2 regions of the Virgibacillus ihumii genome follow, and region 2 is predicted to be linked to the other one. Evidence: predicted binding sites of a transcription regulator. Region 2 holds the regulator's gene; the other holds the start of a gene.

Region 1 (16,754 bases), 180 kb from region 2:
GAAAAGGTTTTGTATCATTTAACCGATTTTCATAGTAACTGACATATTGATCCAGATCCTGCTGGTAATTATAAATTTCAACTTCAAGCGGGCTTGGTTCTTCGTTAAACCGTTTCGTAAACCAATGATTAAAAAACAGCAGCATTCCAATGCCTAATCCGAATGAATATGGAATTTGTATCCACAGCGGGTATTGATTTTCCTCACCGGTCAGCAGGAAATGCAGTTTTTGCTGTACATCCTGCATACTGACATCGTAGTGAAAGTTCATAATCGTCATTGCAGTTCCAATAAACAACAGAATCCAAACACCGGATGCAAGAAGGACGCTCGGAGTTTTACGAACCTTTTTAATCCGTATAATCGACTGTGCCGGTCCAATAAGCTGGAATTCTAATCCCGGATATAGCTCATTTAAATGATCGATAACCATAAAACTGTCGATAATAATGATATTCCGGTCTTTCTTTGTAACCTCGTAAATAAAATTGTTCTCTAATTTTGATTTTAAACCTGAAGGAGCCGATATATATGCAATATCTTTTAAAAATAAACGTTGCATTCGGTTCAACTCCACATTCTTTTTCATCCGGAGATATATTATGTCTGCCATCAATATCATCCTTCGCTACTTGGTGTCATATAGTTTTTGTTAAAAAAAAATTGTTATAGCTAGTAAAAGTTGTCAAGTTAGAAAAGATGCAGCAACTGTGTAGAAACGCTCTTATTAACTTAGAAAACAGTAAGAAAGGATTTTTTCTTTCTTAAACTGCCAAAAAAATCACCACTCTGTAAAGTGGTGATTCAGCTTAATTCATATTAATTTTCATTTCATATAATATCTTTTTCTCCAGTCTCGATACCTGAACTTGCGATATACCGAGCCTGTCTGCTACTTCAGACTGTGTTCTGTCTTTGTAATAACGCAAATATACAATCAGCCGCTCCCGTTCATTGAGCCCCCTTATCGCCTCCTGCAAGGTCAGTTTGTCGAACCAGTTTGTATCCTCTTCTGCAATTTGGTCCAGCAACGTAATTGGATCCCCATCATTTTCAAACACTGTTTCATGAATCGAATGCGGTGCCTTTGCTGCATCTTCCGCATGCACTACATCCTCCGGGGTAATATCCAAAGCATCAGCTATTTCGTGGATTGCCGGTGACCTCCCAAGCTGTTTTGTCAGCTCGTCTCGCTTTTTTCTTATTTTATTTCCGGTCTCCTTCAAGGATCTGCTGACTTTTACACTTCCGTCGTCACGGATAAACCGCTGGATTTCCCCAATGATCATCGGCACTGCATATGTGGAAAAACGCACATCATAGGACAGATCAAATTTATCAATTGCCTTGATCAGTCCAATGCTCCCGATCTGAAAAAGATCATCAGGGTCATAGCCTCTGCTGATAAATCGCTGTACTACTGACCAAACAAGTCTGACATTCCTTTCCACCAAAACATCCCTGGATTCTTTATCACCCTGTTGACTCTTGTAAATGTATTCCTTTACCTGCTCATCTGTCAAAGCCTCTCTTTGCTCATTCTGATCATCTTTTTTTACATTTACATCCATAGGCATCCCTAGTTACATACCGTCTTGCTTTTTGTTAGTTGTTTTGTCATATGCACAGTTGTTCCATCACCAGGGTTTGAAATCACTTCAACAGAGTCCATGAAATTCTCGATGATGGTAAATCCCATACCGGAACGCTCCAGTTCAGGTTTTGATGTATATAGCGGCTGTCTTGCTTCATCCAGATCACCGATACCTATTCCATTATCTTTAATCGTCAGTTCCACTTCGCCATCATTTAAGGCACACGTAATCGAAACCTGATTACCTGGCTGATTATTATATCCGTGAATAATCGCGTTTGTGACCGCCTCCGATACGACCGTTTTTATTTCGGTCAATTCATCCATTGTTGGGTCAAGTTGGGCAACAAACGACCCGACTGTTACCCTTGCAAACGATTCATTTGCACTGACACTGGAAAACTCTACAAACATTTCATTATTCATGAAGCCACCCCTAACGTGGACAACGCTATTCCTTCGTTCTCCTCTAAACGAATAATTTTAAAGATACCCGACATTTCAAATAATCGTTTTACTGGTGGCGAGACAGAACATACCACCATTTCACCGCCAAGCTGCAGAATTTCCTTATATCGTCCCAAAACCACTCCCAGTCCGGAACTATCCATAAAAGATACAGCTTCCAAATTCAGTATCACGTGTTTTATCGCATTTTGATAAATCATTTCTTTCCATTCATTCCGCAACGCTTCTGCTTCATGATGATCCAGTTCCCCGGAAATTCTGACAATCAGCACGTCCTCCTTAACTTCAAATGCAGTAGACAGAATCATTCATTCTCCTCCTTACAAAATGTTGTAGTATATCTTTTTCTTTATGATGCAGCTGAAATCCTGCTTGATGACAAAAGAAGATGCCATTCGTTGAAAACAGAAGAAATCAGCTGCTTTTCGCCATATTTTGCAGCGATCTTTTCAACAATGTGAAATAACCGGCGGATTCAGCATCCTGCTTTAAAACCAATTGTGATTTGGAAACAATTTTTCCATCTTTCTTAACAATTAATGTTCCTACTTTATCACCTTTTTCAATAGGCAGCTGCAGGTTTTCGGATAATACTGCCTCTGAGCTGATATCTTCAGTTGACTCCCCTTTCCGATGAATCGTACTGATCGATTCTGAGGTGATCACGTCAGTATATTGATCCTCTGCTTTCAATAAATTTAAGGTTGTTATCTTTTCCCCTTTTTTATATAAATTTTTCGTTTCAAAATGATTAAATGCGTAATCAAGCATGTTCGACACTGTACTATTACGTTCTTTCGTTGAATCTGCACCCATTACAACCGCAATTACACGCATCCCGTTTTTTTCTGCTGTTGCTGTTAAACAATATTTAGCTTCATTAGTATAACCTGTTTTCAGTCCATCCACGCCAGGATACGATTTAACCAATTTATTTGTATTAACAAGCCAGAATTCATTTTCCTGTCCTTTTCGCAAGTAATCCTCATAAATGGATGTATAATTTGTTATAGATTCGTATTTTAATAATTCTTTCGCCATTACCGACATGTCATGTACCGTACTGTAATGATTATCGGCTGGCAATCCGGTGGAATTATTAAAGTGCGTATTTTCCAGGCCCATCGCTTTCGCCTTTTTATTCATTTTTTTCACAAAAGCTTCTTCACTTCCGGCAATCCGTTCCGCCAATGCTACAGTCGCGTCATTACCTGAGGCGATGGCAATTCCTTTCAGCAGATTATGAACGCTCATTTCCTCTCCTTCCTCCAGGAAAATCTGCGAGCCTCCCATAGATGCTGCTCTTTCACTGACACGGATGATTTCATCTTTCTTAATTTTTCCTTCTTCCAATGCTTCCATGATCAACAAGAGTGACATTACTTTGGTCATGCTTGCCGGGGGTAGTCTTTTATTCGCATTCTTCTTGTACAGCACCTTGCCTGTATCCCGTTCCATCAGGATTGCCGATTCGGCTTCAGGTGCCAGATTAACATCCTGAATGGATTTATCCTGTGAATCTTTTTCCTCCCCATGCACGATACCGGCAGCTGCCGACATCATAAAACAAACAATGCTGGTCATGATTACAAATTTTTTCATTGTTTAACCTCCAACAATCAATATAGTAAAAGGATTGACTTTATCGACTGTTTTTATACTTATTGGAAATACAAAAAACACACATGGATCATGTGTGTTTTCCGCAGAATTTACGCCTTATTCTGTTACGGTATTATAGATAAGTGTTGGGGGATCTACTGTTGTATCCGATATCCGGATACTTTTATACAGCCTGTCCTTCACTTCTTCTATATCATCTTGATTTGTATGAATCGTTAACAGCGCTTCATCTTTGGTAACCTTGTCTCCGATTTTCTTATGCAGAACGATACCTGCAGCCAAATCAATTGTTGATTCTTTCGTTGCCCGGCCCGCCCCAAGCATCATTGCAGCTGTGCCGACCTCATTGGCTGCTATTTCCGATAATGTACCGGTTTCCAGTGCCGGCAGTTCTATTTTATATGATGCCTGCGGAAGCATTTCCGGGTGGTCGGCAACGTGTGAATCTCCACCCTGTGAATCAAGGAAAGTTTTAAACTGGTTGAACGCTTTACCGTTTTGCATGTTTGTTCGCAGTTGGTCACGTGCTTCGTCCAATGTCTCCGCTTTTCCTCCCAGTACAGCCATCTGACTTCCCAGAACAAGGCATAATTCTGTCAGGTCTTCCGGTCCACTTCCTTTTAATGTATCAATCGCTTCTTTCACTTCCAATGCGTTTCCGATTGCATTACCCAGTGGCTGACTCATATCCGAAATCACTGCCATTGTATTTCTTCCTACGCGATTTCCAATGGATACCATCGCCCCGGCCAATTCTTTCGCATCCTCCAGTTCTGCCATAAATGCACCTGAACCGGTCTTCACATCGAGAACAATACTATCAGCGCCTGACGCTATTTTTTTGCTCATAATAGAACTCGCAATTAACGGAATTGAATTGACTGTTGCGGTTACATCCCGCAAGCTGTAAAGTTTTTTATCCGCCGGCGTCAGATTACCGGATTGACCAATAACTGCTACCTTATTCTTATTTACCAATTGGATAAATTCATCGTTGGAAATTTCCACGTGAAAACCTGGAATCGATTCAAGTTTATCAATGGTCCCCCCGGTATGGCCCAATCCACGACCGCTCATTTTGGCAACCGGGACACCAATAGATGCAACCAGTGGCGCAAGCACAAGTGTCGTCGTATCACCGACACCGCCAGTGGAATGTTTGTCCACTTTGATTCCTGAAATAGCCGATAAATCAATCTTATCTCCGGAATCTACCATGGAACTTGTCAATTCCGCTCGTTCCTTTTCTGTCATGTCTTGAAAATAAATCGCCATCATCAAGGCGCTCACCTGATAATCCGGTATGTCACCTTTTGTATATCCCTCAATAAAAAAATGAATTTCCTGATCAGTAAGTTCTTCACCGTTCCGTTTTTTTTCAATGATGTCATACATTCTCATAATCCATCAACCTCACTCATTATTTGGCAATGTACGGATAATTTCTTTTACAAACCGTAAAAAATTTTCCTTCACTTTTTCCGTTGTTTCAATCACTTCATCATGTGTCAGCGGCTGGTCAAGAATGCCAGCGGCCATATTCGAGATACACGAAATACCGAGAACCCGCAATCCGGAATGGGCAGCAATAGTCACTTCCGGAACAGTTGACATCCCCACCGCATCACCGCCGAATGTCCGTAACATGTTAATCTCTGCTGGCGTTTCATAAGCAGGCCCTGTATTTCCCACATATACACCATGCTGAACCGTCAGGCCAATTTTTTCCGCACACTTGTCGGCATGGTCAAGAAATAATGTATCATAGGCCTTTGACATGTCAGGGAATCGATCCCCCATTTGATTATCATTTGGCCCAATCAACGGGGTGTCACCCATATTATTAATATGATCATCAATCAGCATCAAATCGCCCGGATTGAATGTTTTATTTATGCCACCTGCTGCGTTTGTGACAAGGATGGAGTTAATTCCCAGCTCTTTCATGACGCGAACCGGGAACGTCACCTGCTGCATCGTGTACCCTTCGTAATAGTGAAACCGACCTTGCATAGCAATCACCTGCCGGCCCTCCAGTGTACCGGTCACAAGTTGTCCTTTATGACCAGCGACTGTTGACTCCGGAAAATGTGGAATATACTTATATCCGACAGATACAGGATTCTCGATTTCGTCGGCAAGCACACCCAAACCGGAGCCCAGTATTAATCCGATTTCCGGTTTCTTCTCCGTATTTTCCTTCAGAAATGCTGCTGCTTCTTTCACGTTGTTCAGATTCATGCACTCTACCACACTTTCTATTTAATTTCGTTTAAAAAACTTTTACCGTGTTCAGGCATTGTTATTTTAAAGTTATCCGAAACAGTTGCCCCGATATCGGCAAATGTCTCTCTTAACGGCAATTTTTTTCCTTTACTGATGCCGTTATGGTAAATGATTAGCGGGACATATTCACGTGTGTGATCGGTTCCGTGATGGACAGGATCATTCCCATGATCAGCTGTAATAATCAATAGATCTTCATCCTTCAGTCTGTTTAACACTTCCGGGAGTCTTGCATCAAATGCTTCCAGCGCTTTTCCATAGCCTTCCGGATCCCGGCGATGGCCATATTTGGCATCAAAGTCGACCAGGTTTAAAAAATTGAGGCCGTGGAAATCTTCACTCATTGATTCGATCAACTTGGTCATCCCGTCTTCATTATCTGCAGTCCGAATCGCAGAGGTAACACCCTCCCCGTCGTAAATATCGGAAATTTTACCGAGTGCAATGACGTCATGACCGGTATCTTCCAGTTCATTCATAACTGTATGTCCGAACGGCTTCAGTGCGTAATCATGCCTGTTTGCTGTCCGCTGAAATGCCCCCGGCTGACCGGTAAATGGTCTGGCGATCACACGGCCGACCATATATTTTTCATCCAACGTCAGTTCACGGGCAATTTCACAGATTTTATACTGCTCTTCAAGTGGAACGATATCTTCATGGGCAGCAATCTGCAGCACAGAGTCTGCTGACGTATATACGATTAATGCACCGGTTTTCATATGCTCAGCACCAAGTTCTTCCAAAATAACCGTTCCGGACGCAGGCTTATTGCCGATTACTTTCCGACCGGTCCGTTCCTCCAACTCTGAAATCAGTTCGTCCGGAAATCCATCCGGGAAGGTGCGAAAAGGCTGTTGGATATTCAACCCCATAATTTCCCAATGTCCAGTCATCGTATCCTTTCCATTGGACGCTTCTTGCATTTTTGTGTAATGTGCCTGCGGACTATCCTGTTTTGCAATTCCTTCGATTTCCCGGATATTACTCAGGCCAAGCTTTGCCATATTTGGCATATTCAACCCATTCATGCGATCAGCAATATGTCCAAGCGTATCCGCCCCTTTATCATTAAACCTTTCCGCATCAGGTGCCTCGCCGATGCCTACCGAGTCCATTACAATCAGAAAAACCCTTTTGAAATTTTGCATATCTATCCCTCCAGTAAGTATTAATCAGCATGTCAAAAATATGTCATTTTCATTCTGTTGTATGATGTCTGACCTCTCTATTTAAAAAAATTTATTCCTTGTTACGCCCTTGGGTGGTACGATTGATAAATATCCTTCAGACGTGATTTATTGATATGTGTATAAATTTGCGTTGTAGAAATATCGGCATGTCCGAGCATCTCCTGTACTGACCGTAAATCTGCGCCATTCTCCAGCAAATGAGTTGCAAACGAGTGACGCAGCGTGTGTGGTGTTATTTCTTTCTTAATCCCAGACTGCCTGGCAATGCCCTTCAATATCTTCCAGAACCCTTGGCGTGATAACGGACGGCCATGCTGGTTAACAAATAGTGCATTTTTATCCTGCCTCCGTCTTGTCAATTGTCCGCGTGCCTCCCGCAAATATTTTTCCACCGCTTCTTTCGCGACATCACCCAAAGGAACAATTCTTTCTCTTGAACCTTTCCCGAAACATCGTAAAAATCCCATCGTCAAATGAAGGTCGCTCACTTTCAGACTTATTAATTCTGAAACACGCAGCCCTGATGCATACAGTAATTCCAGCATCGCCTTGTTACGGATACTTAACGGACTGTCTTCCTGAAAAGTCAATAACTTCTCCACATCTTTGGAAGACAAAACTTTCGGCAATTTTTGTTCTTTTTTGGGAGTTTCAATATGGATGCTGGCATCCTGGTTCACCTGTTGGTCCCTGATCAGAAATTGATGGTAAGCACGAATAGATGAAATTGCCCGTGAAATAGTGGCTGCGGATTTCCCATTATCTTTTAATTCATACAAAAATCCGATAATATCGTTACGTTCCACATCATTCCAGCTTTTCTTATGTATGTGATTCTCGATAAAAGCCATATACTGTTTTAAATCTCTTTGATAGGATTTCAGTGTATTATCAGACAAGCCCCGTTCAACCTGCAAATAATGAATAAAATCCTCAATACCGGCTTTCAGCATAACAGCTACTCCCCTAATCGAAAAAATATGTCCAGACGGGCTATGATATCTTCCACTTCATAAAATACTTTTACAGAAGGTCCTTCAGGTGGATCATAGCGGTGCTCCTTTTCATATTCAGCATGCATGGCATGCAGCCCAACATAAAATAAACACGTGCAGGCTGCAAAAATGACAAATACTTTCAATGTTTCCCATATCATTTTTTTCATTGTGCATGTCCCCTCTTTTACTATCTATTGTTAGAAGATATGCTAAAAAAGGAACACAATATACATTGAAAACAATTTCATATTACTGATTCAAACGTAACCCATCTTGACCAAAATGTAAACTTAAAACAAAACACAAACGGCTGATTAGAGCTGAGTAGCTTTATCCGCAAAATTCTGCAGCATTGGAAAAACTCAGCATTTGCCTCTCTTATAGCAATTGCCGATGATTTTCTTATAAGGTCAACCCTATCTTATAATTTCTGACGTTAAAACAAAAGCCTCTTTCCGGTGAAGAAAAAGGCATACAAGTTTCATTATGATGTTGCTGATTGTACGGATGCTTTCTGACATTGCTTGCAAAGCCCGTGAAATGTCAGACGGTGATCCTTCACTTGAAATCCCCAGTCACTTTCCACTATTTTTTCTACATCCTCAAGCAAGTCTTCAACAATTTCTTCGACAGACCCGCATTCAATGCAGACAAGATGATGATGAAAATGCTCTGCCCCCTCTTTTCGAAGGTCGTAGCGGGAAACGCCATCACCAAAATTTATCTTATCCACAATCTTTAATTCTGATAATAATTCCAATGTACGGTAAACAGTTGCCAATCCGATTTCAGGCGCCAATTCTTTAACAAGTAAGTATATTTCTTCAGCACTCAAATGATCTTCTTCACGTTCAAGCAATACTCTGACAGTAGCTTCCCGCTGCGGAGTTAGTTTATAGCTTTGTGCATGGAGCTGTTTTTTAATCTGTTCAATTCGATGTTCCATGGCAAGTCTCCTCCCTGATATCCCCAACTATAATTATATGCACATAGATAACGAGTGTCAAAGTATAATTATTATAAACTGTTATCGATAATTATTATTATATAATATAAATTATTTTTTATAAAGTCATCAGGGAATATTTGTTATGGCAGGAAAACTGCGACGTCCTCTATTTGATAATGCCAGGATTTCTAAAAGGTAATTGTTATTACACAATATCCATAAACTGCGACACAACTACTGGAATGTTTTTATATAATTACGTCCACTTTCTCGCCCTACCGTCCGGGATCGCTTCGGGCGGATGCTTTCACTGCCAGCATAAGTGCGACATCAGTTCAAGAAAATCACTTTCACTGTGTCTTCTTTACCGCGGGCACGGCCTCAGCCTCCTTGCCCCGGCAAGGGGTATGTCGACGTTGTCCGCAAAGGACGATTTTAGTCGACCTTCCTTTTCCACTCTGCGGGGTCTTCGGACTCGTGCTGTTCCCGCAGGAGTCACCGCCCTCCGCTCACCCGGACTAGTGTAGTGGTATCATCCGTTTTTCTATAACGATTTCGATTCCAGCAAAGAGTCATAAACGTAAAAATAGCGGAGGAAATACGCGGAGACTCCTGTGGGAGCAGAGGCCTAGATGAGACTCCGTAGCGCGGTAGCGCAAGGAGGCTCATCAGCCACCCACGGTAAAGAAGACACTGCGAAAGCTTGCTTGAGCAGATGTCGCACTTATGCTCGAAAGTGAAAGCGACGTGTATTTCCGCAGCGGTGGTAAAACATCATACTATGTCGCAGTTTACTTCAACTGTTAGACAGCAACGAGAGCATTCTAATAAAACGACTCAATCAGCGCTTCCATTGCTTCATTGGCGACGAACGCCTCCAGGGACGCGGCCGCAAGTGAAGCTATCAATAACAATGAGAAAATCATGATATAACGGCCAAACGGCTGAAAAATCGGCTGCGGAATCTTTTTTGAAAAAAGTTTACCAAGCAGTGTTAGTGAGAATATCATCGCCATACTTCCGGCAATTAAATAGACTGGTATAATCAGAAAGTTCTGCGGTGCAATTGATAATGATGCCAACAGCAGCCCTTTCGCCCCAAGCTGATTGACAATGAACCCAACTGAGAAGCCCACAACAAGTCCTTTCAGGAAAATGAGAATCCACACCAATGGAAGACCGATAACGGACAATCCCAATATAAACAGTAAAATTAAATATTTGGCATGATAAAGGAAGCTGGATTTTAATATTTCACTATTATTTATTTGTTCACTGCCATTAAGCTGTCCGAAAAAACGCTCCAGATAAAAAAACAAACCTTCCTTCTGTCCGAAACTCATGCCGTTTACAATAATTGCTCCAAACACTACACCGGTTAAAAACAGAATGATCATAAACATATAAATAGTGGCATGATCTTTTACATGATTCACTGCTAAAGTTCGTTTGGTATACATCGAAATCCTCCATTGTCCTTTTTTCCTCTCTACTAAAAACTATGAAGAATACCATGTAAAAATACCAAAATGCGGATAATTTAATGAATGATTTATTCAGGAAGTTACACTCCCATACCTGCCGCCACCGCCAGCTTTTATTTCTAAATCCCCTTCCCGCATCCGAATGATAGAGGCTGCTAGTTTTTCGGGTACGATCTCCTGCAGTTCCTCAAATGGAACATGGTGAATCACATTCATTTCTGTATCAAAATGGGATAATAGCTTTTCAAATGTTTTGGGACCAAGCTTCGGCAAATATTCCAATGGAACCTGATACAAATATGGCGGCCGTTCCATATTGCTGCCATCCGCATTGGATAACTCCTGTATCCGGTCATACACCCCTTTGATAATTTTAGTTGAATGACACGTATGACATTGATCTGCATCAGGTGATAATGGTTCGAGACACTGACTGCAAACCGTTGTATAATATTTCCCCAAATGCGGATTCATGCCAAAGTTCTGTTTGATGCCTCGCCCGTTAACATTGCCCAGTGCCCATTCAAATTCTTTAAAAGAAGGCTCATCCATCATAATTTCCTGATATTCTCTCGCTATTTTCGCAAGCGAGTGCGCATCTGAATTCGATACAAATGTGTAATCGTGCAGTTCGGCAATTTGATCAGCCATCATCGTATCTGAACTCAGACCCAGCTCAATGGCATCAATCAAGTCCGGATCGAATACTTCTTTTAAAGATTGGCGAACACCTTTTCCGTATAAGCTTTTAAACGGAGTAAATGCATGAGCAATAATAAACAGCCCGGAAAGTTCCTTTACTTTATATTGCAGTTCCTTTGCTGAACCATAATATCGCTGGGAGCTCAATGTGACATTTTTCATCTTTCCTGTCAGCCACTCCGTGAACTTCCCGATTGCCGCAAGTGTTGGGAAAAAGCAAAGCACATGAATTTGTCCGTGGCAGTTTTCATCATATACTTCAATCTCCGCCCCCGGCAGCAGTGTAACCTTTTCGAAACGAACTCCTCCATCCGCCAGTTCATATGCTTTTCCAGCATCAATCAGCTGCTTTATTTCTTCTTGTACTGCCGGAGCATGGCTGTCAATCACCCCCGCCATGTGGATGCCCTTGTTACGGCTTGCTTCTTTCAAAATATTTGTCAGCGTCAACGTCTTGGCACCCGTTATTTTTACCGGTTTATTGTACATATCCCTGCCGATATGAATGTGCAGATCGGTGAAAAATGAATTCAGCATTTCCTACATCCTTTCTAGTAATTCAAGATACAACATTGCATAGTTTGTCTTCGCATCATGAATGCGTTGTTCTCGTACATACTGTTTTGCTTCGTCCAGTGTCAGTTCAAGCAATTCAACAAACTCATCATCATCACCCGTAACCGCATTTTTCAGTGGTTCCAAGTCTTCCGTTATATAGATATACATGATTTCATCCGCAAATCCCGGCGAAGTATAAAATGATGTAATCAACTTCAAATTACTAGTCGTGTAACCTGTCTCTTCCTCCAGTTCACGAACGGCAGTTTTTTCAGGTTTTTCACCGGGTTCCAATTTACCGGCCGGAATTTCCACCAGTGATTTTTCCAGCGGCTTACGATATTGTTCAACAAAGACAATTTTTTTATCCTTTGTAACCGGAATGACCGCTACTGCACCCGGATGCTTAATCAGTTCCCTTTTCGCTGTTTCACCATCAGGAAGTGTGACATCATCCACCTGCAGTTTAACGACCTTTCCATCATATATGTGTTCCGTATGAATGGTTTTTTCTTCAAATTTTTTCATTTATCGGTCCATCCTTTTCTTTCAGCACTATTTTCATTCTAACACACCTGTTTAGTTGAATTTAGCAGAAACAGTTTTCTACAATGGAGATAAGAACATTTACTGGAGGGAACGACATGAAAAAAAATCAACTCGGTCAATCGAATTTAAATGTTTCTGAATTAACGCTTGGATGCATGTCTTTGGGGACAGATCGGCAAAAAGCAAACGATATTATCGATGCTGCCTTGGATGCCGGTGTTAACCATCTGGATACTGCTGATTTATACGATTTTGGTGTAAACGAGGAACTTGTCGGTAAGACAATCAAAAACCGGCGGGATCAGATTATTTTAACGACGAAGGTTGGCAATCATTTTAATAAGGATAAACAAGACTGGTTCTGGGACCCTTCACCTGATCATATCAAGAAAGGTGTTAAAGACAGTCTTCACCGTTTAAATACAGACTATATCGATTTTTATATGCTGCACGGCGGTACCATTGATGATCCGATTGACGAAACGATTGGGGCATTTGAGTCACTAAAACAGGAAGGTGTTATTCGTGCATACGGCATCTCTTCCATTCGCCCCAACGTCATTCGTGAATATGTAAAACGTTCCAATATAGATGGCGTTATGATGCAGTACAACATGCTTGACCGGCGATCGGAAGAGGAAATACTTGATTTACTGCATGCGAACAACATCAGTGTGCTGGCTAGAGGTCCACTTGCAAAAGGTATGCTCAGTAATAAAGCCACTGAGCAGATTAACAAAAAAGGTCAGGACGGATTTTTGGACTATTCCTTTGAAGAACTTAAAGCGGTTAACCAAAATCTTACTGAACAATTCGGTGATGAACATTCGTTTAATGAGCTGGCCCTGAAATATGTGCTCAAATCCCCTGCCGTTGCTACTGCCGTGTTTGGTGCAAGCTCAACTGACCAGGTAACAGAAAATACTGCGTTCGATCATTCCAGAGCTTTGACTGACGAAACATATGAAGCTTTACAGCAAATTACAAAAGCAATTCAATATACGAACCACCGATAAAGCGAAAAAAAGTGGCATGGACAGCTTATTGTTATGCCACTTTTTTATTACAGATTTTTAAGTAGCGATATACTCGTTTTTACCCTTATCCAATCGCCGAAATATATCCGCGATTTTACACCGGATATCCATGATTTCGAACTCGATATCCGCGATTTTGGAATTTCGCCCCCACCTCTACAATAAATTTCCATTGCTAAAATGACAGTTAATTGCATATAATAGGAACAAATGTTCTAGTTCGAAAGTAGTGGTGGCAATGAATTATTCAAGCTATCCAAGAAATGATGTGCTGTGCATCGATATGCGTTCCTTTTATGCAAGTGTTGAGGCTGTCAAGCTGGGCGAGGATCCGATGACAGTTCAACTGGCTGTGGTCGGGGACACAAATCGGCCGGGAAGTATTGTTTTGGCGGCTTCTCCGACATTGAAGAAAAAACATGGTATCAGTAATGTCAGCCGCTTTTTTGAACTTCCTGATGATCCGGAAATTGTTATTGTTGCAGCGCATATGGCTGATTATCTGGAGGTCTCTGTTGAAATCACCCGCCTGATTAATCAATACGTGCCGAAAGAGGCTATTCATCAATACTCTGTTGACGAGGTGTGGGTAACTGTAAACGGACTGGAAAAACAGTTCGGCAATCGCCGGGAGGTTGCCATGTCCATTAAACAGGAAATTTTGGAAAGCTTCGGCCTCACCTGTTCCATTGGTATAGGCGACAATAAATTCCTTGCAAAAGTTGTAATGGATCTGCATGCCAAAAAAACAGGTATAGCCGAATGCAAATATGAAGATGTAGAAGAAAAATTGTGGCCAATCCCTGTTCAGCGTATTTGGGGAATCGGACGGAGAATGCAACGCAATTTAAACCGAATGGGAATTGTGAATTTGGGACATCTCGCCAACTTCCCGTTAAAAACCTTAAAAAAACGCTTTGGCATTATGGGGGAGCAACTCTACTGGCATGCCTGGGGGATGGATTTCAGCCCTGTCTTCGGCAATTTTACTAAAACAGAACAAAAGGGATTTGGCCATGGCATTTCCCTATTGCGGGATTACTCCGGAGAAGAAGTCGCCGCCTGTGTTCTTGATCTCTGTGAAGAAGCCTGCCGCCGGGCGCGAACAGCAGGAAAAGCCGGGCGAACAATACATCTTGGAATTGCATACTCCAAAGAAACAGGCAGCGGTTTCAACCGGTCAAGATCTGTCCTGCTTCCGACCAATATTACAATGGATGTTTACGGGACTGCTATGCAGCTTTTCCGTGAATTTTACGATGGAATCAGTAAAATCAGGCATGTCTATGTTACCCTGGATAATCTTTATGATGATGGTAAAACACAACTTAATTTATTCGATAATAAACTGAAGCAAAAAGATATTGGCTTTGTAATGGACACAATCCGCGACAAGTATGGGACAACTTCCATTTTAAGGGCCACAAGCTATACCGATGCCGGCATCACTATCGACCGAAGTCATAAAATTGGCGGTCATCAGGCGTAAGGAAAGCGTTACTTCTTATCAAATTGCTTTTTTAAAAGCCGTTCCAAAGCCCGTGGGAACAAATGATACAATTTACTGCCTAGTTCCATCCAGCCCGGTAAATTAATTTCCCGCTTGTCCGTAAAAAGTGCTTTTACCACTTTCACCGCCACTTTATCAGGATTAAGCATATAGCGCTCAATGTTTTTCTGATAATCTCCGGTTGGATCGGCACCAGCAAAAAAGTTGGTGTTTACAGGCCCCAGATTAACCGATGTAACACGGATATTGTATTCTGTTGTTTCCAGACGGAGTGAATTGGTAAATCCGAGAACAGCGTGTTTGGTTGCAGCATAAACAGCAGCTTTCGGAGTAGCAATTTTACCGGCCTGTGAAGCAACGTTGATAATATGTCCTTCATTATGCTGCATAAAATGCGGCAACAAACATTTTGTCCCCTGCATAAGTGCAAATACGTTCAATTGAAACATCTGTTCAACATCGGACCACAGCATGTTCCGGACATAGTCAAACACAGCTGCACCGGCATTATTAATCAGCCCGTGAATTTGTGTATGGTCTGAAATAATTTGATTGATTACGTTAACGAGTTCCTTTTGATTCAGCAAATCGGCTTGATAAGCATAACTGTCTACCTGACAGACCTTCTTAATTTGCATCTGCTGATTTTTGAGTTTATTGATAGAACGGGCAACCATAATCGGAATCCCGCCATTTTCAGCAATTTGCCAGGCTATTCGTTCACCAATACCGCTTGACGCACCAGTTATGATAATCTTTTTACCAGCAATTCTATTTTGCATAGTAGTAATAGACTCCATCCTGAAGAAATTTCCCCGCGAGATGCTCATCTTCCAGATAATCTAGTTGGCCAACTGTTTCAGATATGGTTAAATCCAATTGTTTTTCATATTGTTTCGTAAAAATTTGCCGGCAAATTTCAAATACAGACTGTGCATGATCCTTCAAGAGCGTAAGTACCTTATTAGCACGCTGCTTCTGTTTTTCCAGTCGATACGGCACTAAAGATGCAACATCCGAGAAAACTTCGCCGTGTCCGGGAAACACGTTGCTGATTCCCAGTGTCTGACACTTCTTCAGATTGTCCCGGTATTGCAGCATCGGTCTCGGGCGTTCATCCCCATCAATTGGTGCCTCAAGCAGCGGATTTGGTGAAATATGATGGAGCAAATGATCACCGCCTAAGAATGCCCCATCAGACTCACGGAGAAACGATAAGTGACTTTGGGCGTGGCCTTTTGTGTCAATAACCTGCCAGTCTTCATGACCCGGCAGAACATCCCCTTCTTGGATAGCAATACCCACGTGGCCGGTGCCTGAAAAATCCAGCGGTGTCCGAAGTTTCTTTAATACGTCACGATACTTGGACGGCACCCCGCACTTCATAAAGAAATCCGCAAAAAATTGCTCGTAATGCTGAAAAAATGCTTCGTTTCTGGACAGCCATAAATCAACGTTTTGATGTGCTGCTATATTCTTAACCCGTGGAAATTCTTCAATAAGCCCAATATGATCCGGGTGGTGGTGTGTCAGAATAATTTGTTCAATATCCTCCGGGAAGTATCCAAGTTCTTTTAATTGAACCGTTAACGCTTCCCAGGCTTCCTTTGTTTTAACACCTGCATCAACCAGCGAGAGTGTGTCCCCTTTGAGCAGGTATACATGGGTATCCCCCACTGCAAATGGTGTCGGTACGGTTATCTGGCTGATTGTTTTATCCATTACTTTCATGTTTTCACTCCCCAAATGAATGACTGTTCAGTTTAGTATATTGTATATCCATTACGGCAAAAAGTCACATAA
Region 2 (16,754 bases):
GCTGGGGATTAATCCAATATTATTTGTTATTATGGTTGCTACATTCATATTGTCTTTGTATATTTCCAAATATGTCTCACTCTCCTCAATGATAACGGGTGTTGCAGCTGTTATAGTATCAATTATTTTCATGGATATCGGACTGATTATTGTAACTGCAGCTTTAACTATTTTTGTTTTCTACAGACACGCTGACAATATTAAACGCATTAAAAATAAAACGGAACCCAAAATAACGTGGATGTAGCCCGGTAAAAGCCAATAAATTGAATACTGTTTTTTTCTTAAGTATAATTATAAACAGGATGAATAGAAAGGGGTCATGGATATGAACAAAACTAGGACCTTGCCAAAAAAACAGCTACCAAACAAAGCACAACGCCATAAATTATTCGGTTCTGTGGAGCCGGGGCCACGAACAAAACCAAGTGAAAAAAATAAAATGGCCGACCTGCAGAACTCCCAAAATGACTTTCTATTTGACCTTGATGAAGTTGGAATTGCTGACGTGAAACATCCGATTACTGTCACCAGTAATTCAGCTCCAACATCACAGACAACTATCGGTACGTTTAAGTTTTCTTCAAGTATCGGTAAATTGAGCAAAGGTACAAATATGAGTCGTTTTACTGAACAGTTACAAGCATATTACGAAAAGGGTCTTACAATTGATTTTAAAACCCTTAAAGCGTTCACGAAGGATCTCGCTGAACGATTGAACCAAAATGATGCTGAAGTTGAAGTCGGGTTTCCATGGTTTTTCGAGCGGCGGGGACCTTATGCAGACCTTGCCGGAATGAACCACGCAGATGCTTCCATTTCGGTCAAATATGATGTGAATGAAGGTTATACGTTAAATGCATCGTTGTCTGCACTGATTACAACACTTTGTCCTTGTTCAAAAGAAATCAGTGAGTACAGTGCACATAACCAGCGCGGCCATGTGTCGATGAGTATCTCACTGAATGAGGATTTTGATGAAGATGAAGATACTGCAGATTGGAAAGAGATGCTTCTTGAAGCAGCGGAAAGTAATGCGAGTGCGCGAATTCATCCGGTACTGAAGCGGACGGATGAAAAAATGGTAACCGAACAAGCGTATGAAAATCCGCGTTTTGTCGAAGATATCGTTCGTCTCGTCGCGGCTGATTTATACGAAATACCATCAGTGAAAAAGTTTAAAGTCGAGTGTCGTAATGAAGAATCCATTCATATGCATGATGCAATCGCATCGGTGACGTATGATAAACGGCAGGAAGAAATCGAACCAGGGAGATAATTCTGATGAAATATTTATTTATCGGTTTCATTACGTTTTATCGAAAAGCAATCAGTCCGTTAAAACCGCCGACATGCAGATTTTATCCGTCATGTTCGGAATACGGACTGGAGGCATTTAAACGATTTGGGGTTATCAAGGGTGGCTTTTTGACGATTAAACGCATCAGCAAGTGTCATCCATTTCACCCAGGAGGAATTGATATGGTCCCTGAAAAGAATTCAAAACACTGAAACAGATTCCAGCGGAGGTGATTGCTTGAACTTGCACATATCCGAAAACGCAGCAAAATGGTATAAAAAAGAATTGGAAATTGAAGAATCTGCTAATGTACGATTTTTTGTCCGATATGGTTTCGGGGGCATTGTTCCTGGCTTTTCACTTGGGGTTGGCTTTGATGAACCATCTACAATTCATGCCTCACATGAAGCCCTAGGAATCACGTTTTATATTGAGGAAAAAGATGCCTGGTATTTTGACGAAAATAATTTGGCAGTCCAAATGAATAATAAATTAGATGAACCGGAATTTAAATATAAATCATGAAGCGCCAAAAACTGTCGCTTCATGATTTTTTATAAATTAAATTTTTCGATCTGATGCCACATACCTTCGTCAATCAGAATGCGCTTTTGCCTGTCTCCAAAAAGATCAAAGTGCGGATAATTAGGATCTCTGTGAATCCATTGGGGCTGTAAATTATGGGTCACGCCCCATTTGATAAGCTTTTCGATATCGATACAACCAACCTTGGTTACGGAATAACACCCGGGAAAACGCTCATCCATCCAATAATGGGTCAAAAAAGCTATTTCACCACTGCTGACGTCCTTTTTCCACTTCTTTAATTCATTCCTGTCAATTCCAAAGGCCATTACAATTCCTCATCTAAAGCATTGGTATATGCATTATGCCAGTCCGGGAATGATCTTCTTAAGGAGAGCGGGCGAAAGGTATCTTTTTTAACTATAACATGTTTGGTTGTACCACTCACACAAATGTCGTCTTTTTCATTAACGATGTTGTAGCCGTAAACTGTCCTGAGCCCATCATATTCCTCAATCCATGTCTCAACGAAAGCATCCTCACCATAACGTACCGGCTGTTTAAAGGTAATATTAGCATCAACTACCGGCGCCACAACATTCTGCTTTTCCATATCCGCATACCGAAGACCAATACTTTCAATAAATTTAGTGCGGCCAATTTCAAACCAGACCAGATAATTAGCGTGATACACTACGCCCATTTGATCTGTTTCCTGATAACGTACTTCAATTGGTGTCTGTATCTTTTTCAATCCCACTTCCTCCTTGCACTATTGTTCCAATCCCAAGTTTATCACAAAAAGAAAGGGAACGAAGACACTTTGCTCCATACAAAAACCCCAAACCATTTCTCAGGTCCGGGGCCCCATGTTTACTGATCCGCTTCATCCTTCATTTCCTGCCGCATCCCTTTTACTGATTCCTGCCGGCGTTTGTTCTTTGCTTTAATTTGTTCTTTTTCCTGTCCGGATGAAAATTCCATTGTTTCCTCAGCTTCGTCCATATTTTCGAGCGTATCATGAATCATATTTTCGATTTTTTCAGCATTATCACTGCGATCATCAGGTTTTGGTTCATACTTGTCCGGCATAATACATCTCCTTTATCAATTGAATTTCGTCCATTATTTTTTACCGGAATACCAATATTATGTATGTAAAATTACTGCATTGCATCAACACACCGAATACGTTGATATCGTACAATGTTTTTTGCCAAAATAAAATGCCTGTCCATTATTGGACAAGCACTTTATTCTGCAGATTTTTTATCAGACAATTGATGTTTTCTTTCAAAAGAATCTTCAATTGCTTCGATTTGTGCACGGTCTTTTAAAATCTGTTTCCTGTTTTCCTGTACAAGCTCATCGAATGTATAACGTTTCTTTAAGGAAATAGTAATCCACTCCTTTTTGGCAGTTTAAAAAGTTAAAATACTTTCTTACTGCATAAGTGTAACTAAAGCTTTCGTCAGGATTGACATAAGCCAAGTTTTCTAAGATTAGTATTACCATTTCCAGCCAATTATATAATTTATTTAGTCTTTTGCAGCATTTTTACCATTTCTTCATATGTCATTGGACCGCGTTTTTGTTCTATAACATTTCCATCTCGTCCAATCAAATACGTTGTAGGAACTACGGTAACATCGTACATACCCTGCACTTCTGAATTCTTATCCAGTGGAACCGGATATGTGTACCCGTATTGATCAATATATTTACGTACTTTACCCACACCGATCTCACTACCAGTCAGGTTAACCGCGATAACTTCAACTTTTCCCTTATATTTGTCATAGAACTTTTGCATATCCGGCATCTCTTTTTTACAAGGCCCGCACCATGAAGCCCAGAAATTTAAAAAAACAGGTTTTCCGCGTAAATCCGTTAAGCGGAATGTATCGCCGGACAATGTCTGAAGTGAAAAATCCGGCGCAGTCTCTCCGACTTCAATACCATTTTGATTAGGGGCAACGATGCCGGCACCATCGGAGTCGCTTGAACTGCTTGTCTTATCGTTCTTTTCATTCATAAAACCAGCAACCATAAAGCCAGCCAACGCGAGCAAAATGACCAGACCGAATATATTTCGTTTCTTCATGACATCATTCCCCTCCTAACATTCAATAACTATTATGTATGGTATGTCTATTTTATCTATATGTAAAGCATTCAGGATTATTATTCATAAATACGTCAAAAAACCAGCACACCCTTTCAATGGTGTACTGGTTTATAATAAAATTCTTATTGCAATTTGTTACGCAATACCATCTGTAGAATACCGCCATGACGATAGTAATCAATTTCAACATCACTGTCAAAACGAGCAATAACATGAAATTCGGTCTTCTTACCGTCTTCATCAACAGCCGTAACTTTGACACGGTCATGCGGCTTAACATTTTCATCGATTTCCACATCAAATGATTCTTTTCCAGTTAAGCCAAGCTTATCAGCGCTGTCTCCATCTTCGAACTGCAATGGAAGAACACCCATCATAACCAGATTTGAGCGATGAATACGTTCAAAGCTTTCGGCGATAACTGTCTTAATTCCAAGCAGGATGGTGCCTTTTGCCGCCCAGTCACGGGAGGAGCCCATACCGTAATCTTTACCACCGATTACCATAAGGCCAGTGCCATCTTCCTGATATTTCATAGCAGCATCATAAATTGGCATTACTTCTTCAGTTGGCCAATACGTTGTATAGCCGCCTTCTTTACCTTGTGCTAACAAGTTACGGATACGGATATTAGCAAATGTACCACGCATCATTACCTCGTGATTTCCGCGACGGGAACCATACGAGTTAAAGTTTCTTGGTGACACACCTTTTTCCTGCAAATACTGTCCTGCCGGCATATCCTTAGCAATCGCGCCTGCTGGTGAAATATGGTCCGTTGTTACGGAATCCCCAAACTTACCAACGACACGCAAATCATTCAACGGATTGACTTTACCGGCTTCTTTTGACAGCCCTTCGAAAAATGGAGGGTTTTGAATATACGTTGATTCACTGTCCCATTCAAATAACGGCTCATCCGTTGTTTGGATTTCATTCCATTTTTCATTGGAGTCGAATACACTCTTGTATTCTTTCCTGAAGATATCAGGATTAACAGTGCTCTGAACTGCTTCTTTAATTTCAGCCATTGAAGGCCAGATATCGTTCAGGTAAACAGGTTCACCATCTGCATCATAACCTAATGCATCAGTTGTTAAATTGACATCCACATTACCTGCCAGTGCGTATGCAACTACCAATGGAGGTGAAGCAAGATAGTTTGCCTTAACAAGCGGGTGAATACGTCCTTCAAAGTTACGGTTACCTGAAAGAACAGATGATACAGTCAAATCCTCTTTGGAAATAGCTTTCTCAATTTCCTCACGCAATGGACCGGAGTTACCGATACATGTTGTACAGCCATATCCGACAAGATTAAAGCCAAGATTATCGAGATAATCCATCAGACCAGAATCTTCGAGATATCGTGTAACAACTTTCGAACCCGGTGCCAATGAAGTTTTGACATATCCCGGTACTTGCAGACCTTTTTCGACTGCATTTTTAGCAAGCAAGCCAGCTCCAAGCATTACATACGGGTTTGATGTATTCGTACATGATGTAATTGCTGCAATCGCAATCGCACCTGTTTTCATAACCGATTTGTCACCGTTTGGATGCTCAACAACTGCCTCTTTATCAAACTCTGATTTATCAAGTCCAAGTCCCTGGTTACCAGATGGTGCCGTAACAGCTTTATTGAACTCTTCTTTCATGTTTGATAAAGCAATCAAATCCTGTGGACGTTTCGGACCAGACAGGTTTGGTTCCAGTTCGGATAAATTAATCTCAACAAGATCTGTGTATTCAGGATCTGGCTGATCAGGTGAATACCATAGATTGTTAGCTTTACAATACTTTTCTACTAATTCAATTTGTTCGTCGCTGCGTCCGGTCAGACTAAGATAGTTCAGTGATTCATCATCAACCGGGAAGAAACCGCACGTTGCACCATATTCAGGCGCCATGTTGGAAATCGTTGCACGGTCAGCAAGCGGCATATCCTTCAGTCCAGGACCGAAATACTCCACAAACTTGCCAACTACTTTTTTCTCACGTAAAACCTGGGTAACTTTCAGCGCCAGGTCTGTTGCTGTAGTGCCTTGTGGAAAACTTCCAGTGAACTTAACACCGATAACTTCCGGCGCTGGGAAATAAGAAGGCTGACCAAGCATACCGGCTTCAGCTTCAATACCGCCTACACCCCAGCCAAGTACGCCCAAACCATTGATCATGGTCGTATGGGAGTCTGTACCGAATAATGTATCAGGGAATGCATCATATGTTCCATCTTCATTTTCCAAACCATGAACAACATTGGCAATGTACTCCAAGTTTACCTGGTGTACAATACCGGTTGCCGGTGGAACGGCACGATAGTTTTCAAATGCTTTTTGAGCCCAGTGAAGAAACTCATACCGTTCAGCATTCCGTTCAAACTCAAGTTCCATATTTGCTTTTAATGCATTTGGCGTACCATATTCATCAACCTGTACGGAGTGGTCAATAACCAGGTCAACAGGCACTTCAGGATTGATTTTATCGGGTTCGCCACCCATATCAACCATTGCTTTCCGTAATGAAGCAAGATCTACTACTGCAGGTACACCGGTAAAATCCTGTAAAATGATTCGGGATGGTTTGAAAGGCACATCCACGTTTCCGCCACTATCTGTTCCCCATTGGGATAACCCTTCAATATGTTCATCCTTAATTACATGACCATCACGCTGACGGACAAGTGATTCCAAAAGAACACGAATGGAGAATGGTAAGCGGGAGACTTTTCCAAGTCCAGCATTTTCAAGAGCTTGCAATTCATAATAGTTATACGTTTTACCATTCAATTCAAACTGCTTTTTCGCATCAATACCCATATAAAATGAAACTCCTCTCTTACTGAATGCCGTAAATAACTAATATTTCGACAAACGTTCTACCAGTACATTTTATATGAAAATAGTATAGAAGACAAATGAATATTACGGTTCAGCCTATATTAAATAGTTATATAGACTGATAAATTATAATTATACATTTTATAGATTTCCTGCAATGTTAATTATAGATAAGCAATTTATTTATAGTTCCATGGAAGGCAGTTTAATTCGAAAGGTGCTTCCCTTTGACTCATTCTGCTGTATCTCCAATTCTCCATCATGTTTTTCCAGGATTTGTCGAATAATCATGATACCAAGACCTGTTCCATTTTGTTTCGTCGTGAAAAACGGTTCGCCAAGTTTATGTATTAATTCTTCCGGTACTCCAACTCCCTGGTCAATTACCTCCACCGCTAATTGCTCATCTTGAACTGCAGCATGAATATGAATTTTTCCTGGTTCCTCCATTGCCTCAATCGCATTTTTAACGAGGTTAATCAATACCTGTTTAATCTGGGACCGATCACAAAAAACGGAATAATCATCGGGGATGCTGCATGCAACTTCAATATTTTTTAATCCGGCTTGCGGCTTAAGCAATGTAATCACATCTTCCACCATACTTACTACTGATTCAACACGCTTATTATCCGTAAGCGGCTTCGATATAAACAGTAGTTCCGATGTTATGGTTTCCATTTTCTCAATTTCATCAATCATTATTTTATAGTATTCCTCTTTCCGGTTCACACCAGCTTGAATCAACTGTAAAAAACCTTTCAAAGATGTCAGCGGATTACGGATTTCATGTGCTATTCCGGCAGCAAGCTGCCCAGCGACAGACATCTTTTCCGAACGGACCATCATTTCTTCGGCTTCTTTTTTATCCGTAATATCTTTAACAATAGAGACAAAAAACAGTTTCCCGAACTTATCCTGAACCCGTGATATGATATGTTCCGTCCAAATATATTTACCACTCCAGTTACGAATGTGAATATTGAATGGTTTTCCATTTTCTTCTTCTAAATTGTTCATATTTTTCTTCAAATACTCCATATCATCACGAGCAATATATTCATACCAATCAGAACCCAGCAATTCATCAGGTTTATACCCTAATAATTGTTCCACAGACTGGGATACAAAAATCAGTTTACCGTTCTCTTCGCATACAGTTACAATGTCATTACTGTTTTCATCAATCCATTTAAGCAGTGTTTTTGGCAGGGAAGCCAACCCGGGGAAAAACTCCTCAACCTGTGAACAATGTGAAATTTTGGAGTGTTCCGTATTCGTGTTACCGTAATTACTGTTTCTGCTTTCCATCACTTTCCCTCCCAGGTACCGCATTTATTACGAATCAATCCAACTATCCAACCATGTAACTGATTTAAAAAATTATGATATGTAAGCCTTGTATGTATCATGACGCCCTATTATAATTATATTAAGCAATAGTAAAAAAATGACTAAAATCTACAAAATTATTCAAACGTTTATTTTATACAAGCAAGTAATCTTAATTTTACTATAATTATACATAAAAATAAATGATTCATGTGGAATAATTTGCCTTAAAAAAGTACATGTGTTTAATTTACAGGAATCGAGTGATGAATTATGTCAGCAATTGGGGATTACATGATAGTTATGTGGGGTTTTTTGCTGATTACCCTAATGGGAATCGGCGGATTTTTTATGTTTCGGAAATTTTTGAAAAAGTTGCCAAAAGAGGATGGCAAATCAAAAATGGACTGGGAAGAATTTTACATGGAAAAGACAAGACATATGTGGCGTAAACCGGAAAAAGAACTTCTGGAGGATTTGGTTACACCTGTTCCGGAACTGTTCAGGGATATTGCCAGACAAAAAATCGCCAGTAAAATTGGAGAAGTTGCACTGCAAAAAAAACGAAAAGTTATTACACAGGATGTTCTTATCGAAGGTTATATCCTTGCTACACCAAAACGGGACCACAAATTTTTAAGGAAAAAATTGGATCAAAAAAATATTGATGTCACGCCGTATGAAAGGTTTTTCGAGTATTAAAAAATGCGTCTGTTGAAGACGCATTTTTTAATACTCAAGCTGTTTCTCAAGTTTTTTATATTTGTATAACATTGCAAGTCGCCAGGACAGAATCATGCCAAACGCAAGTAAAAAGAACATGCCACTGGTTTCTCCCAGAGAAATCGTTCCACCAATAACAAGTTTTATGATAACCCTGATAGCCAATAATCCGAATAAAATAAAGACAAAGGATTTGGACGGAATAAGATAAATATCATTACTCCTGATTTCAAATTTCGATGTTTTAATCAGGAATATGGAAAAAACCACCCCTACGCTGAATGCCTCAAGCACTTGCAGCCATTCAACCTGAAACACTGGAAACAGGAACATGAATGCACCTGTGCTCATAAACAGCGGCGGCAATATTATTTTTTTGACAGAAGCTGGCTGTTTGGCGGCTTTCAAACGGACAAAAATCATTGTAACAGCCATAAACGCAGCAACCACTGTGCTTGCAATTATCCAAAACATGCCTGATCTACCCTTTCAACTGCAGCATATGTAACCGGGACAACAGCTTTACTTCACGATTTTTGATCCCTTGAAATAGACAAAATGATTGTAAGTGTAACACCCAACACTGTAACATAAACGCCGACATCAAACAGCATGGCCGTGGCAAGCTCCATTTTTCCAAAAAACGGAATCTGTACATAAGTGAAGGTCTGGGATAAAAACGGAACATTAAAAAAGAATGACCCTATACCAGTTCCAAGGGCAATTAACAGTCCAATCGGAATTAACAAACGGTAATTAATCGGCAATATTTTTTCGATGGCTTTTGATCCGTATGATATGTATAAAAGCAGTATTGCAGATGCTGTCATCAACCCGCCGATAAATCCTCCTCCCGGAGAATTATGCCCGGCCAGCAACAAGTAAATCGAAAAACCAAGCAAAATGAAAACGATAATCGATGTTGTTGTCCGCAAAATAAGATCGTTTGGTTTGTACATAGTGAAGCTCCTTTTTAAACGGTATCTGCTAATTAAAGTGTAATATAATGATTAAAAAAAATCTACTTTTAAAAGCCTGTGAAACCAAACCACCCGGCTAGAAATGCCGTTAATTTGCCCATCCAATTAAAGAAAAGTGCAATTCCCATAAAAATCATGAGATAACCGCCGACCTTAACAATCTTCGCACTGTTTCGTTTAATCCACCCCAATTTTCCAATGAAGAATGACAGAATGAAAAATGGTATGGAAAAACCAAGAATATAACTGATCATCATGACCATTCCCAGATCAGGATTTGTAGCGGTAAGTGATAGAACCACCATGAGAATCGGTCCCATACACGGTGTCCACCCCAGCGAGAACGCCAAACCAATCAAAAACGAGCCGGCAAATCCGGCCGGACGATTTTTAAAGGTGATTTTTTTATCCTTCATAAGGAATTCAAAGTTCAATATACCCACAATGACAAAACCGAAAAATACGATGACAAGCGCACCGACTTGCCGGATAATGTCTTGATAGTCGTCAAGGAAATCCGAAAACACATTGGATGTATATCCCATTACGATAAAAATACACGAAAAGCCAAGCAAAAAGAACAAGGTATGCAGCATGCTTTTCCGGTTAAGCATTTTGTTGTCTTCTTTAATCTCATTTACACTCATTCCGGTAATATAGGACAAAAATGCCGGATATAAAGGCAGCACACACGGCGAGATAAAAGATAACAAACCAGCACCAAATGCAATGAATATGTTGATTTCTTCCGACATCGTAAACCCCTCCCAACTCCTTCTTTCACCTATTTTAGCAGATGCAAACAAAATGGAAAGGAATTGATTTTGACAATAAACCGACACTTCGCTATACGAAAACACCCCTTGTTACCATTCCGAAACAAGGGGGTATGCACACATATAGTATAAGTGCTTGTTATTTGTTCTGCTGATTATTCATCGAACGCATCATCTGATTAATTTTCTTTTGTGATGGCTTCTGGCCCATCTGCATCATTAATGTACGAAGCATCTGTTCATTAATTGGTGGGTTTTTCTTCAAATAGTTCATCATATATTTTCGTGCGATGAAGAATCCAAGCGCAACACCGGCAATTAATGCAACGACAGCTATTAGTACAACCCAAATTACATCCATAGCAAACTTTCCTCCTTCGTGTTGTCCCTCATACAGTATAGTAAATCAAAGATAAGAATACAATACTTGTTCAGTCTTGTCCCTTTTTCTTTGAATTACCGGAGATAACCAACCGTAATGATCCACATTATTACTCATAATAAATAACACCGGCTGAAATAGTCGGAGTGCCGGAAACAGCAAATTTTCGGCATCATGCAATATCTCACTACGAAAGTTTATATGTTTTTGATGAATATGTAAAGAAATATATTGCATATCTTTCCAAATTTCCACGTTGCTTTCCTGCCAGCTCACATGTACATTATCAGATTTGTTGTGTGAAAGATGGGCAATCAGCTCTTTCTTAGGAAAAGGGTTTGTTATAAATTCAAACTGATTTTTTAGGTCTTCCCGGTTTTCTTCTATTTGATACGCTCTTAAAAAACGGTAAAGGATATGACTTTTATGAAAAAAATGATGCGCAAATTCTTCTTTTATCCAGTAAATGCTGTATTGATTCAACAAAATCCCTCCTCATTTACTTTCTATTATACGCATTTCATTTTTAAATTTTGTCATAACCCGTAGCAAATAAGCACTAGTTTTGTCAAAATATAAAAGATGACCTCCCTGAAGGAAGGCCATCCTGCAATATAGCTTAGTCTACATATGATTCGACTTGCTGCACTACATTTTCAACGGTGAAACCATATTCTTCCACCACTTTGTCACCTTTAGCTGAAGCACCGAATGTATCAATGCCAATCACTTTTCCGTTTTCACCAACATAACGTTCCCATCCAAATGGTGATGCCATTTCGATCGCAACACGATTCTTCACTTTCGGCAAAATCACATTGTTTTTATATGCCTGATCCTGGCTGTTAAAACGATCCCAGGACGGCATGCTGATAACATTCACATCAATACCTTTTTCTTTCAGTGCATCTTTTGCTTTGACAGCAAGCTGCACTTCAGAACCAGTCGCAAGTAGTAATGCATCAGGTGTTTCTTTATCTGATTTACTTACAACATAAGCACCTTTTTTGACACCTTCATATGCATTTTCCTGTGTACCTTTCAGTGTAGGCAGTCCCTGTCTGGTCAGTACCAGGGCCGTCGGCTTGTCTTCTGCCTCAAGTGCAAGTCTCCAGGCTGCCTGTACTTCATTTCCATCTGCAGGACGAATCAATGACAGGCCAGGCATTGCCCGGAGTGACGCCAACTGTTCGATTGGTTCGTGAGTTGGACCATCTTCCCCTACTGCAATCGAATCGTGTGTAAACACGTACGTCACTGGTGTATTCATAATTGCCGATAGACGAATTGCCGGGCGCATGTAGTCACTGAATACAAAGAAAGTACCGGCATATACTTTTAATCCGCCATGCAATGCCATTCCATTGGTTGCGGCAGCCATAGCAAATTCACGAACACCAAACCAGATGTTCTTACCTGCGTGATTTTGCAACGAAAAGTCTTCTTCATTTTTAACCGTTGTTTTGTTGGAACCTGCCAAATCTGCACTGCCCCCAAAGAAATACGGAACAGCTTTGGAAATTTCATTGAGTACCTCTCCTGAAGTGGCTCTGGTTGCTGCAGAATCTTTCCCGGCCTCATAGACGGGAAGATTTTCGTTCCAGTTTTCCGGCAGTTCACCTTTCATCGCAAGTTCCAGTTCCCTCGCAGCGTCGGGATATTTTTCTTTATAGGAAGCAAATAGAGCATTCCAATTATCCTCAGCGTCTGCTCCATCTTTTCCGATTTTTTCATTAAAGTCAGCATATACTTCTTCCGGCACATGAAAATCATCATGTGTCCATTTATAATATTCTTTTGTCAATTTTACTTCATCCGCACCAAGTGGAGCACCATGTGAAGCAGCAGAAGCCGATTTGTTTGGCGAACCATAGCCAATAACCGTTTTAACCTCGATTAACGTAGGTTGTTCCGTGTTTTCTTTTGCCTCTTTAATCGCATTGCGGATTTCCGTCAGATTATTACCATCTTCTACGCGAATAACCTGCCAGCCATATGCCTTGAAGCGGCTTTCCGTATCGTCGGAAAATGCACGATCCAAGTCACCGTCAAGCGAAATGTCATTGGAATCATACAACGCGATGAGTTTACCTAACCCCAAATGGCCTGCAAGGGATGCAGACTCATGTGAAATACCTTCCATCAGATCGCCGTCACTCACAATTGCGTACGTGTAATGGTCGACAATGTTGATATCCTCTTTATTATAAAGGGAAGCTAAGTGTGTCTCGGCCATCGCCATCCCTACTGACATAGCAAGTCCTTGTCCAAGTGGTCCTGTGGTTGCCTCTACACCATCTGTGTGATGAACCTCCGGGTGTCCTGGTGTTCTAGAGCCCCACTGACGGAATGATTTTAAATCATCAATCGTTACGTCATAACCGGACAGATGCAATAAACCGTATTGCAGCATGGAGCCATGACCAGCCGATAATACAAAACGGTCACGGTTAAACCATTTGGAGTTTTTCGGATTGTGGGTCATAAAGTCGGTCCATAACGTATAGGCCATAGGGGCAGCCCCCATCGGCAAGCCCGGGTGACCTGAATTGGCATTTTCAATAGCATCAATTGCCAAGGTACGAATTGTATTAATCGATAGTTGTTCTGTGTTCTGTGACAATGAAATTCCCCTTTCCGATTCAATTCTTGTTTGTATCCTTTTTTATTCTATAACGAAAACATACTCGTAACAAGTTTTTTCAGGAGCCCATTGATATATATGCTACGTCAAATCCGGAGCACCATTGGGACAATTACCAATAACCAATCAATGCTTTTTATTACGTTCCTGTAAATCCCGCACTTTTTTTGGTGTGACATCATTGCCTTCGCGGTCCATCACAGTCATCGACTTGAATTGATTTTTAAATGATTTGCGGACATTCTTCAAATATTCCTGTCTTAACTCTTTTTGTTCCGCTTTTTCAGCGTCAGTCAGTCCTGATTCTTTTGATTTTTTAGCAAGCTCATTTATACGATTCAATTTTTCTTTTGAAATCATGCAAACCCTCCTGGTCACTGCATATTGGATAAGCCCGGCATTCAACCCAAATTTGTAATGAGTGCCGAAGTCTTCCTTAATAAGGTATTGTTTCATTTATAATATCTGACATTAGAAAAAAGGCAAGAACATATTGGTGTTCCTGCCTCTCAATACTACCTTTTATATAGAGCAGATTCAAGAATTTACGTATTCCTGATATCTGCGATGAACTGTTGCTTTAGAAACGGAATAACCTAAATTATTAAGCCTGCGGGTTATTTCTTCGAAGGTCATTTCATTCTGTCTTAATTGAACGACTTCTTCAATTGGGAACACTACCCTTTCACGGCCGGGTGCCTGATTACGGTTGGTTAAATTTTGACCCGGATTAAAACCATCACGGACTGCCCGTTTCATACCGCGCCTGATTTTAGCATTTTGAAGTTTACGTTGATACTCTTCGACGATGCCGACAATTTGCAATACCATGGAATCAGATTCTGAAACTTCCACTTCTCCACCGTGTAAACTTGTATATATAGGCACTTTTAATTTCTGTAATTGATGAAATAGTGCAATTTTGGTATTTCCTCTGCCCAGTCTTGTTTCATCCTGTATCAGCAATATATCTGCTTGTCCATCTGAAAAATAATCAAGCATTTCAAAAATACCTTCTCTGTCAATCTCATAGCCGCTTTCCTGTTCTTCAATAGCTGTTATGATCGTAAAATTATTCCTGTTTGCCAATTTTATCAGTTCTTCCTTTTGTCTGGCTAAGGAGGTTTCCTGTGCCTTCTTGTTGGTACTTACCCTGCAATATATGACTGCTCTCATTGGAATAACTCCTTGTATTATGCACTTGTAACCATTGTAAAATATAAAAACACCAGCGCCAATGCAAAAGCAACTATATAAAATACATCTGTCTTCGTAATCTTTTCAAACATATTTATCAGTCCCTTCATCGTAAATTTAGAACCTCTGTTCGCATCTCTATATTTCATTATATACGAACAAATGATCTTGTCAACCTTTTTTCGAACGAATGTTTGCTTTCCCTAAATTTTAATGATAAACTATCATTAATAAATACTATGCGCGAGGTGTTTAATAGATGAACAAACTATCCAAGAGGCAGCAGGCAATACTCGACTATATAAAGGAACAGGTAAAAGAAAAAGGATATCCACCTTCCGTTCGTGAAATTGCAGTAGCTGTGGGACTTGCATCCAGTTCGACAGTACATGGCCATTTAGCCAGACTTGAAAGCAAGGGATTTATCAGAAGGGATCCAACAAAACCAAGAGCAATCGAAGTCTTGGATCTATCCGAAGATATGAACATACCGCAGGAAGAAGCACGCTATGCGCCAGTAATAGGTAAAGTAACAGCTGGTTTACCGATTACTGCTGTGGAAAATATTGAGGAATTTGTACCGCTGCCCAGTTCAAGTGCCGGACCAGATGACAATTTATTTGTTCTGGTCATAGAAGGTGAAAGTATGATTGAAGCTGGTATTTTGGATGGTGACATGGTGATTGTAAAACAGCAGAACACAGCACAAAATGGAGATATTGTTGTTGCCATGACGGAGGAGGACGAAGCAACGGTTAAACGATTCTTTAAGGAAAAGAACCATATTCGTCTGCAGCCGGAGAATGCTACAATGGACCCGCTCATCTATCCAAATGTAACAATACTTGGCAAGGTAATTGGATTATACCGAAATATTCACTAATTAAGAAAGCATCCGTCATTTTACTGCTGACGGATGCTTTTTCGTATCTATTAAACTAGCAAAATGTGTCTTTCGGCTTTGGTACCGACATGCCAAACAACGGTCGTAAATAAAGCGCGAGGAAAGTACCGGCAAGTGCCATAATCATCCAAACCCAACCATGAAGGCTGAATGAAGCAATCCCGCCAAAATACGCACCGATATTACATCCAAAGGCAATCCTTGAACCATACCCCATCAGGATACCGCCAATTACCGCAGCTGAAATTCGTTTCAATCCAATCTTTCTAAGCGTAAAAATACCTCCGGCAGTTGAAGCCAAAAAGGCGCCAAGAATAACGCCAAAGTCCAGGACACTTGTTGAGTGCATAAGAACAGATTGATCCAATGAAGCGGCACGTTCGCCGGACCAATAAACCCATTCGGTGACATCGATGCCGAAGAACATTGCTATTTTGGACCCCCACAGAGCAAAAGCAGATGTAACACCCCAAGGGGTACCTCTTACCAATAACGTTAATGCATTAAAAACCGCTAATAGAATTGCCGCAACCCATAACGGCCACGATCCACGCAGTATTCGAACCCAGCCTTTTTCACTTGGCACCGGCTTTATAACAGGTGGTGTTCGTTTTTTGTCAAAATAGTATGCAGCCCCGAAAATCAATCCAAAAAGAATGATCTGTACAGCCCAGGCACCAACATACCCCAAATCCGTACTGGTTGCCAGTGAAATTGCCGGAAATGATGGTGTTTCATTAACCCAAAAATTCCAATGCCATGCTCCCAGCACAGAACCAACAATAAATGCAAGCAGTGTTACGAACATTGCAGTACGACCTCCGCCAACCGCATATAGTGTTCCGGATGCACATCCACCGCCAAGCTGCATGCCTATTCCAAATATAAAAGCACCTACAACAACACTCGTTCCAACAGGGGAAACATATCCTGATGGGTCATTTCCGAAAAATCCTAATCCCATTGATAATATAGGAGCGAATAATGTACAGGCAACAGCCATCATAATCATGTGCGCACGCA

What was found. The regulator LexA, encoded in region 2, represses DNA repair genes until DNA is damaged. The targets are predictions, from matches to a motif close to CGAACATATGTTCG.
Region 1: HUX68_RS04225 (Y-family DNA polymerase) is a predicted target of LexA. The motif match lies at 13,645-13,658, and genes of this name have one in related genera.

What each region holds. Positions count from the first base shown of each region.
Region 1 is NZ_CACVAN010000001.1:836,728-853,481, forward strand. Features, by position in the region: gene HUX68_RS04145 (stage V sporulation protein AB) at 1-18, opposite strand, end outside; gene HUX68_RS04150 (stage V sporulation protein AA) at 1-613, opposite strand, end outside; gene sigF (RNA polymerase sporulation sigma factor SigF) at 810-1,571, opposite strand; gene spoIIAB (anti-sigma F factor) at 1,580-2,020, opposite strand; gene spoIIAA (anti-sigma F factor antagonist) at 2,017-2,370, opposite strand; gene HUX68_RS04170 (D-alanyl-D-alanine carboxypeptidase family protein) at 2,477-3,664, opposite strand; gene HUX68_RS04175 (pyrimidine-nucleoside phosphorylase) at 3,782-5,086, opposite strand; gene HUX68_RS04180 (purine-nucleoside phosphorylase) at 5,099-5,926, opposite strand; gene deoB (phosphopentomutase) at 5,944-7,122, opposite strand; gene xerD (site-specific tyrosine recombinase XerD) at 7,224-8,117, opposite strand; gene HUX68_RS04195 (DUF4227 family protein) at 8,123-8,329, opposite strand; gene fur (ferric iron uptake transcriptional regulator) at 8,647-9,108, opposite strand; gene spoIIM (stage II sporulation protein M) at 9,936-10,571, opposite strand; gene HUX68_RS04210 (endonuclease Q family protein) at 10,668-11,834, opposite strand; gene HUX68_RS04215 (NUDIX hydrolase) at 11,838-12,383, opposite strand; gene HUX68_RS04220 (aldo/keto reductase) at 12,500-13,420, shown strand; gene HUX68_RS04225 (Y-family DNA polymerase) at 13,680-14,930, shown strand; gene HUX68_RS04230 (SDR family NAD(P)-dependent oxidoreductase) at 14,939-15,733, opposite strand; gene HUX68_RS04235 (MBL fold metallo-hydrolase) at 15,723-16,682, opposite strand.
Region 2 is NZ_CACVAN010000001.1:661,570-678,323, reverse strand. Features, by position in the region: gene plsY (glycerol-3-phosphate 1-O-acyltransferase PlsY) at 1-247, shown strand, start outside; gene folE2 (GTP cyclohydrolase FolE2) at 329-1,279, shown strand; gene yidD (membrane protein insertion efficiency factor YidD) at 1,285-1,512, shown strand; gene HUX68_RS03300 (HesB/YadR/YfhF family protein) at 1,538-1,825, shown strand; gene HUX68_RS03295 (hypothetical protein) at 1,855-2,154, opposite strand; gene HUX68_RS03290 (acyl-CoA thioesterase) at 2,154-2,579, opposite strand; gene tlp (small acid-soluble spore protein Tlp) at 2,699-2,917, opposite strand; gene HUX68_RS19395 (FbpB family small basic protein) at 3,079-3,222, opposite strand; gene HUX68_RS03275 (redoxin domain-containing protein) at 3,360-3,929, opposite strand; gene acnA (aconitate hydratase AcnA) at 4,076-6,772, opposite strand; gene HUX68_RS03265 (ATP-binding protein) at 6,977-8,104, opposite strand; gene HUX68_RS03260 (DUF2621 family protein) at 8,420-8,827, shown strand; gene HUX68_RS03255 (CcdC family protein) at 8,855-9,322, opposite strand; gene HUX68_RS03250 (Na(+)/H(+) antiporter subunit B) at 9,376-9,807, opposite strand; gene HUX68_RS03245 (cytochrome c biogenesis CcdA family protein) at 9,876-10,583, opposite strand; gene HUX68_RS03240 (YneF family protein) at 10,744-10,965, opposite strand; gene sirA (sporulation inhibitor of replication protein SirA) at 11,011-11,469, opposite strand; gene tkt (transketolase) at 11,606-13,609, opposite strand; gene HUX68_RS03225 (DUF896 domain-containing protein) at 13,757-13,990, opposite strand; gene HUX68_RS03220 (YneB family resolvase-like protein) at 14,168-14,806, opposite strand; gene lexA (transcriptional repressor LexA) at 15,087-15,710, shown strand; gene HUX68_RS03210 (YeeE/YedE family protein) at 15,766-16,754, opposite strand, start outside.